2 regions of the Microlunatus spumicola genome follow, and region 2 is predicted to be linked to the other one. Evidence: riboswitches for the same ligand, from Rfam matches in the RefSeq annotation. Region 2 holds a riboswitch; the other holds the start of a gene.
What was found. Region 2 has a riboswitch for cobalamin ahead of nicT (Nickel transporter NicT). Riboswitches for the same ligand answer to the same signal wherever they lie in the genome.

Region 1 (4,279 bases), on a different contig from region 2:
GCGTCCAGGACCAGCCGGCGCCCATCTTGTGCCACTCCACGGGGCCGCCCTGGCCGGTCTGCGCGTGCAGCTCGCCGAGCGTCTCGAGGACGGTCTGCTCCCCGATCCGCCACTTGGCCGACTTCACGAACTGGAAGACCCCGATCGACCAGCCCTGGTTCCACCCGCGCATCGCCAGCCCGAACGCGGCCGTCGACTTGCCCTTGCCGTCGCCGGTGTGGACGACCAGCAGCGGCCGGTTCCGGCGCTGCTTGGTGGTCAGCCCGTCGTCCGGCGTCTGCTCGACGCGTCCCTCGGGCATCAGGCGGCCCTTCCCTGCGTCTTGCGGAGGGCGGGGTCGAGCGCCGCGCGCTCGGTGCGGACCGCGTCCACGAGGCTCCCGGCCGCGACCTCGCCGAGCTTCACGTGGTCGGCGCCGAGGCGTACGGCGAGGTCCGCGGCGAGGCCAAGGGTCATCCGGCCGGTCTCGCAGTCGATGACCAGAGCGCTGACGCCGGTCGCCCGGAGCAGCTCGGCGGCCTGGCGCGAACGCGCCACCGCGTCCGGGCCCGAGGTGGCGCGACCGTCGGTGACGACGACCAGCAGCGGCCGGCGGCGCGGGTCGCGCAACCGCTCGAGACGCAGCGTCTCCGCGGCGCGGAGCAGGCCCTCGGCCAGCGGCGTACGCCCCCCGCTGGGCAGGTCGGTCAGCCGGCGGGCGGCGACCTCGACCGAGGACGTGGGCGGGAGGGCGAGGACGGCCTCGTTCCCGCGGAACGTCACCAGCCCCACCTTGTCGCGGCGCTGGTAGGCGTCGAGGAGCAACGAGAGGACCGCGGTCTTGACCGCCGCCATCCGCTTGCGGGCGGCCATCGAACCGGAGGCGTCGACGGCCAGCAGGACGAGGTTGGACTCACGCCCCTCGGTCACCGCGTGCCGCAGATCGGTCCCCACGAGCTGGAGCCGGCCGCCCGGCGTACGCCCGCGCACGCCCTGGTGCGGGGCCGCGGCCCGGACGGTCGCGCTGAGGTGCAGCGGCCGGTGCTCGCCGTCGGGCAGCGTCGAGCCGACGGTGCGCCCGGTCGTCGTCACGGCCCGGCTGCGACGTCCGGCCGTGCCCGTCCCGACGCCGCGCGCGGTGAACAACCGCGTGCGGTAGGCCTGGCCCGGCGCGGCGACCGACAGCGCGACGGCCTGCGGCGCGGGGGCCTGCTCGTCCGGTGTCGACGGTTCGGCCGGTGAGGTGGAGGGCTCCGGCTCACGGTCCTGCGGCTGGCCGTTCCCGTCGCCGGTGCTGCTCGGTCCGTCCTGGGGACCGGGGCCCGGCGGGGTCGCGGGCGGGTCGCCGGCCTGGGCGTCGCCCGGGTCGGTCGCGTCGCCCGTGCCCTCGGAGTCGTCGGGCGCGTTGCCCGGTGGCGGCTCCTCCGGCGGGGGAGGGTCGTCGTCGCCGAGCAGCTGGTCGAGCAGGTCCTCGTCGAGGCCGGGCGCGTCGAACGGGTTGCGCCGGCGGCGGTGCGGCAGCGAGAGCCGGGCCGCGGCGCGGATGTCGGCCTTGGTCACGCGGTCGCGGCCGTGCCAGGCCGCGTGGGCGACGGCCGCGCGGGCGGTGACGAGGTCGGCCCGGAGGCCGTCGACCTCGAACGCCGCGCACACCTGCGCGATGAGCAGCAGCTCGGCGTCGCCCAGCTCGACGTGCCCGACCAGCGCCTGCGCGCGGGCGAGGCGTTCGCGCACCTCGGTCTCCGCGTCGGCCCAGCTCGCCACGAACGTGTCCGGGTCGGCGTCGTACGCCATCCGCCGCCGGACGACCTCGGCGCGCAGCACGGGGTCCCGGGGTGCAGCGACCTCGACGGTCAGCCCGAAGCGGTCGAGCAGCTGCGGGCGGAGCTCGCCCTCCTCGGGGTTCATGGTGCCGACGAGGACCAGGCGGGAGGCGTGGGCGATGGAGACGCCCTCACGCTCGACCGTCGAACGTCCGGTCGCCGCCGCGTCGAGCAGCAGGTCGACGAGGTGGTCGTGGAGGAGGTTGACCTCGTCGACGTAGAGCAGCCCGCGGTGAGCCGCAGCCAGCAGCCCGGGGGAGTAGACGACGTCACCCGCGCCGAGCGCCTGGCGCAGGTCCAGCGAGCCGATGACCCGGTCCTCGGTGGCGCCGACCGGGAGCTCCACGAGCTTGGCGGGCCGGCTCGTGGAGACGACCGGGTCATGCGGTCCGTCGGGGCAGCTGGGGTCAGGGTCGGTCGGGTCGCAGCTGAACCGGCACCCTTCGACCACGGCGACCGGGGGCAGCACGGCGGCGAGCGCGCGCACGGTCGTGGTCTTGGCGGTGCCCTTCTCGCCGCGGACGAGGACGCCGCCGACCTCGGGCGACACGGTGGTCAGCACCAGGGCGAGGGCGAGGTCCTCCGAGCCGACGACGGCGGAGAAGGGGAACGTGCGCGAGGCGCGGGCGGTGCGCGCCGTCGGGGGAGCAGGCATGTGCGGGTAGGACCCTCCTGCGGGTGTCCTCGCCCGCGTCCGTGGGTGTGCCACGCAGCAGACGTCCTGACTTCCGGGGGTCACCCGGTCACAGTGGCGGGACCGCTCCGGAGTCGCACCGGATTCCTCTGCTCGCGCTGCGCCCGATCATGTCACAGGGCTACAGGCCCTCCGGAACCGAAGAGCATGAGCAGGCCAACGACGATCAGGTTCAGCCCGTAGCCGACGTGCTGCAGCCCTACCTGCCGGACCAGACCGGGGCGTAGATCGTCCTCTGAGGCTTGCTACAGACCGTGACCGAGTGACCGTTCTTCGTGAAGCGGATCAGCTGATCTCTGTCGTCGGATCGCTCTCGAACGGCGACGAGAGAGTTCCCGTCTGTTGACCAGCTCGCTTTTTGAGCATTGCCGACCAAGCGCTTCGGGTTCCCTCCCGCTGCCGAGATCTTGAAGACGCTCTTCTCGTCGTCCTTCTCGCGGGAGAAGGCCAGCGTTCGGGAATCGGGCGCCCATGCGGGATCTGTGTCGCGGGAGCCGGACATCGACGTCAGCTGCTTCGGCTCTCGATCCGACGCAAGATCGAGCACGAAGATCGCTCCGCCCGGATACCCAGCGACGTCGGTGTCAGAGCTTCCCCAGTAGGCCAGGTACCGGCCGTCCGGGGAGAGTGAAGGATCGTCGAGCTTGCTTGACGTCGTGTCGAACCTTCTGACGACGAGGCCCTGAAGATCGATGAGCTCGAAGAAGTCGTGGTAGTCGGTCTGGTTCTCAGCCGGCCTGTCACGGCATTGAAGCAGGAGGTGGCCGTTGTCGACCTTGCTGATCGAGACATGGCGCACGTACTTGCAGGTGTCGTTCGCTCTGAAGACGATCCGACCGTTGTTCCCGTCGGCGTCCGAGACGTGCACGTTCCCGCTCGGGTCGGAGAAGTAGACGAGTCGACGATCTGCCGTGATGGTGGGCGTCCCGGCGCCGAAGCCATCAGCGGTCAGCCGTGTCAAGACGCGCCCCGAGCCCACGTCCATCACAGCCAGATACGTCGGGTCCTTTGTCGCTGACAGCGGCACGACAACGGCGAAGAGAGGAATTGGTGAGACGGACGCTGCCTGCGCTTGAGGATGGACGTACTCGTTCCACAGCAGGTGTGCCCGGTTCCACCAGAGCGGCGCGTCCGACAGGAAGAACACGCTTGGAAGAACGGCGGCGAGGACGCCGACCAGGATCTTGCCGGCGAGTGAGGATCTCCGGGGTCGACGTCTTGGCTTTTCGTCAGAGCGAAGACGCGTCAGATCGTCAGCTGTGTCCACGGCAGTCCCTTGTCCCCCAGCCGACGCCGCCCCCGGCGTCGGACGACAGTGAGCGCGTACGCCGGCTGTCAATCCGAACAGTGAACCGTACGAACGCCGTAATACTCGGGGAGAAGTTTTCAGGTTTCGCTCGGTGAGATTTCCTGCCTCAGCCGAAGGTGATCAGACGCACCGTCAACCTGGTGTCAGGGCAACCGGCGTTCTGAAGGCTCGCCGTTGTGTTGCGGCGCCTTCCGGGGCAGCTGAAGGACCTCGCCCTCAGATAACGCTCGCGTCCGACAGCGCGGTCGCGTACGCCCGCGAACCCTCCGCGGTCAGGTGGAAGCTCGAGGAGTCCGGGACGAGGGAGCCGAGCGAGGCCAGGACGACCCCGTTGACCCAGGGGGCCTGGCGGTCCGACAGCGCGTGTCCCTCGAACTCCGCGCTCACATCGACGTACCGCGCTCGTACGCCGCCGGCGCGGGCCCGCTGGACGCCGGAGGCGATCGCGGCGTCGAGGGCCTCGCTCTGCGCGCT
Region 2 (4,279 bases):
CCTCGGACTTCTCCGTGTCCGGCGGGGCCGCGCACCTCGAGGTGGGCCGGGGCCTCACCCGGTCGGCCTACCTCGACGCGGTCTCCCTGGGCGACGTCGACGCGGTGGCGACCTTCTCCACCACCACGACGCCCACCGGCAGCGGCGTCTACGAGAGCCTGGTCGTCCGCCGCCGGAACGGCACCGACTACAACGCGCGGCTGGTGCTGACCCGCTCCGGCGAGGTGCGGCTGTCCGTGCACCGCGGTGAGACCGCCATCGAGACCGTGCTCCTGACCCGGGTGACCGCCACGGCCGGGTCGAAGGTCCGCGTCCGCCTGCGGGCCGCCGGGACGAACCCCACGGTCCTGCGGGCCCGGGCGTGGCGCGCCGGCGTCGGTGAGCCCTCCACCTGGCAGGTGGTGGCGGACGACGCGACCTCCGCCCTGCAGGGTGCCGGCAGCGTCGGCGTGCGCAGCTACCTCAGCGGCTCGGCCACGGCCACGCCGGTGGTCACCGACGTCGACGACCTCCGGGCGACCGTCATCCCCGACGAGCCGCCGCAGGCGATCTTCACCACGGCGTCACCGCCCGGCCTGACGGTCTACTTCGACGGGCGCCAGTCCCGGGACGCCGAGGGCCCGATCGCGAGCTGGGCCTGGACCTTCGGCGACGGCACGACCGCCTCGGTCCCCCGCGTGGCCCACACCTACGCCCGGCCCGGTCCGTACGAGGTCACGCTGACGGTGCGCGACGGGGCCGGCGCCTCCCGGACGGCCAGGATCCCCGACGTCCTCGCCGTCGCGACCGACGAGCAGTGGCTGGCCGACGCCGCCCGCGCGCTCGACGGCGCGGCGGACTACCTCGACAGCCGCGCGTCGGTGCCCGGACGGGCGATCGTGCTCGACCTCGAGAACACGGCGCTGATGTTCGGCGCCCCGCTCGGTCGCCCCGTCCCGGCCGTCCTCGAGCTGGCCCGACGGGCCGAGCAGGACGGCTACCAGGTCCTGGTCGCCGGCAACCGGTCGCCCGACGCGGGCGAGACGCTGGCCGAGCTGCGGACGGCCGGCTACACGGTCGCGCCCGACCACCTGTGCTTCCGCGACCCGAAGGTGACCGTCGAGGCGTCCAAGACCGCCTGCCGCGCCGCCTGGGTCGCGCAGGGCCTCACCGTCGTCGTCAACGTGGGCAACCGGCCCGAGGACCTGGCCGGCCCGAACTCGGGGAAGACCTACCTCCTGCCGAGCTACGGCTACCTCGACTGAAGTCTTCAGCGGCCAAGCGTCGGTCTCAGTGCGTCCAGCGCTGCTCGACGCGGCCGATCTTCCAGTAGCCGATCGCGGCGGCCCAGAAGACGACGAACAGGCCGACCACGATGAACCCGACGTTCTCGAGGCTGATCGAGGCGATCGCCGAGGAGACCGGGTCGGTCCAGCCGGCCTTGTCGTGCAGGATCCCCACGATCTCGATCGTGCCGATCAGCAGGGCGACGGCGACGGAGAGCCCGGTGATGGCGAGGTTGTAGTAGACCTTTCGCACCGGGTTGGCGAACGCCCACGCGTACGCGGTGTTCATGAAGACGCCGTCGAGGAAGTCGAGCAGGCTCATCCCGCTGGCGAAGAGCAGGGGCAGGACGACCACGGCGTACCAGGGCAGCCCCGACGCGGCGCCGGCACCGGCCAGCACGAGCAGCGAGATCTCGGTCGCCGTGTCGAAGCCCAGGCCGAAGAGGAAGCCGATCGGGAACATCTGCCACGGCCGCGTGATGGCGCGCGTCAGCGGCCGCAGGATGCGGGCGAGCAGGCCGCGGTTCGCGAGGAGCTGGTCGAGGTGCGCCTCGTCGATGGCGTCGCGGCGGGCCGCGAGGAACACCCGGGCGATGCCGATCAGGGCGACGAGGTTGAGGATGCCGATGAGGTAGAGGAACCCGCCGGAGGTCAGGGTCCCGATCAGGCCGAACGTCTCGCGGGCCTCCGAGCCGTCGCTGAGCAGCGAGGTCACGAACTTGGCGCCCACCGCGACCGCCACGGCCATGATCGCCACGATCGTCGAGTGACCCATCGCGAACCAGAAGCCGACCGAGACCGGGCGCTGCCCGTCCGCGATCAGCTTGCGCGTGGTGTTGTCGATCGCGGCGATGTGGTCGGGGTCGAAGGCGTGCCGGAGGCCGTAGACGTACGCCGTGATCCCGAGCCCGAAGCCGAAGACCTGGGCCCCGACGTGCAGCTGGGCGGGTACGACGAAGGCGAGCAGCAGCCCGAACGCGACCACGTGCAGCGCGAGGACGACCGCCAGGAGGCTCAGGGTCTTGGCCCGCGTCGAGCGGCCGGACGGCGCGGCGAGGGGGCGGGCGGCACCGGAGGGGGTGCGGAAGGACGGCGGCACGAGCGGCTCGATTCGTCGGGCGGCCTGGTCGCGAGGCTGCGGCGGGTGGGACTGACGAGCCGGCAGGTCTTCGGACTCGGGGTCACACGGCTGTGGCGCCTTCCCAGGACCCCTCCTCGCGGAGTCGTCCCAGTGGCATCGCCACACCCATCGCCCTCACCGCTGCGCGCCAGTCCCGGAGTCTCACCGGGTTCCCTGGCACCACTCGCGTGGTGCACGACCAGCTCGGGGCCGACGCTAACAGGCCCGCGCCCGCCCCGGCCAGAGGCGGGCGGGTCGACCTGACGGTCAGTCGGGCGTGCCGCCGAGGACCTGCACCATGCCGACCGAGTGCGGCGCGCTGTCGGTGAAGCCGTGGCGCGCGTACAGCCGGCGTCCCGGCTGGTCGGCCATCAGCGACACGTACGCGCCTGGCGCGGCGGTCGTGCGCACGAGCGTGAGCAGGTGGGTCAGCATCGCGTCGGCGATCCCCCGGCGCTGGTGCGGCGGCAGCACGGCGACGTCGATGACGTGGAAGTACCACCCGCCGTCGCTGATCAGCCGGGCCATCCCGACCGTCGTGCCGTCGGCCGTCGCGACCGCGTGCACGGCCGCCCAGGCTCCTATGCTGACGAGGTGCCAGGGCTGCGGACGCTGCGTGGCGCGGCCCCGGTCCCGACGGGCGGCCGCGTGCGGGTCGTCCGGGCCGCCGTGCTCGGCGGGACCTCGCTAATGCTGGCGACGGGCGCCCACGTCCTCGGCGGCGGTTCGCTGCCCGGACCCGGGGTGCTGCTCGTCGCGTCGGTGCTCCTCGGGCTGCTGGCCGCGCTGCTGACCGCGCGCCGCCTGCGCCTCCCGCTCCTCGTCGGGCTGCTCGGCGCCGAGCAGCTGGCGCTGCACGAGCTGTTCCGTCTCGCGGGGGTGGCCCGGGCCTGCGCCCCCGGAGCGTTACCGCCCAGCACGTACGCCACCCACGGCACGCACGCCGCCCACGCCGCCCACGCCGCCGTCGGTTCGACCGTGCCCACCTGCGCGGCAGGCGACATGGTCATGGCGTCGGGCGCACCGGCGTGGGTGATGACCGCGTTGCACGTCGTCGCCGTCCTCGCCACCGCTTGGCTGCTGGCGCGCGGCGAGGCCTGGCTGTGGCGCACCGTCCAGCGCGTCGTCATCGCCGCCGGGCTGGCCCTGGGCCACCCAGCACCTCGCGGTTCGGGTGACGGTCAGCCGGTCGGACGGGTGCCGGCCGTCTGCCGTGCCGCCCTCCGGTCCGCGGCCGCCCCGCGCGGTCCACCGCTCCTGCCGGCTGCCTGAACCAGCCTTCCCGCGCCTCGCGCCACCGACCCCGTCGGTCGGCGCCGCCCTCCCGTCCCCGCACCCGGTGCGCCGCGCCTCGTCGCGCCGCCGGTGCGTCCTCGTACCGACAGGAACCCCACCGTGAAGACCCTCACCACCCCTCGTCCCTCCCTCCTCCGGGCCGGCGCCGCCGTCGGCCTCGGCGCCCTGCTGCTCGTCCCGGCCTCGTACGCCGACGCCCACGTCCGCGTCTCCGCGGACGCGACCACGCCGGGGGCGTTCAGCGCCCTCACGTTCCGCGTGCCCAACGAGTCCGCCACCGCCGGGACCGTGAAGGTCAGCGTCCAGCTGCCGCAGGACACCCCGTTCCTCTACGTCTCGACCCGGCCGGTGCCCGGGTGGCGCTCGGCCACGACCGAGGCGACGCTGCCGAAGCCGGTCGAGGCCGAGGGCACCACGCTCACCAAGGCCGTCCGGACGGTGACCTGGACCGCCGAGCGCGGCACCCGCATCGAGCCGGGCGAGTACCAGGAGTTCGCGATCTCGGTCGGCCCGCTCCCCGCGGCCGGGACCGTGCTGCTGCCGGCGACCCAGACCTACTCCGACGGCGAGGTCGTCCGGTGGGACCAGCCCACCCCGG

Region 1: linked by a shared signal. The riboswitch ahead of ABD665_RS10560 (VWA domain-containing protein) and the one ahead of nicT (Nickel transporter NicT) in region 2 are both predicted to bind cobalamin.

The regions. Positions count from the first base shown of each region.
Region 1 is NZ_BAAAYR010000002.1:341,834-346,112, reverse strand. Features, by position in the region: gene cobO (cob(I)yrinic acid a,c-diamide adenosyltransferase) at 1-301, opposite strand, end outside; gene ABD665_RS10560 (VWA domain-containing protein) at 301-2,457, opposite strand; adenosylcobalamin (AdoCbl) riboswitch at 2,507-2,598, opposite strand; gene ABD665_RS10555 (PD40 domain-containing protein) at 2,696-3,763, opposite strand; gene ABD665_RS10550 (GDSL-type esterase/lipase family protein) at 4,022-4,279, opposite strand, start outside.
Region 2 is NZ_BAAAYR010000001.1:208,235-212,513, reverse strand. Features, by position in the region: gene ABD665_RS00930 (PKD domain-containing protein) at 1-1,244, shown strand, start outside; gene nicT (Nickel transporter NicT) at 1,270-2,364, opposite strand; cobalamin riboswitch at 2,409-2,604, opposite strand; gene ABD665_RS00920 (GNAT family N-acetyltransferase) at 2,653-2,952, opposite strand; gene ABD665_RS00915 (hypothetical protein) at 2,980-3,657, shown strand; gene ABD665_RS00910 (DUF1775 domain-containing protein) at 3,781-4,279, shown strand, end outside.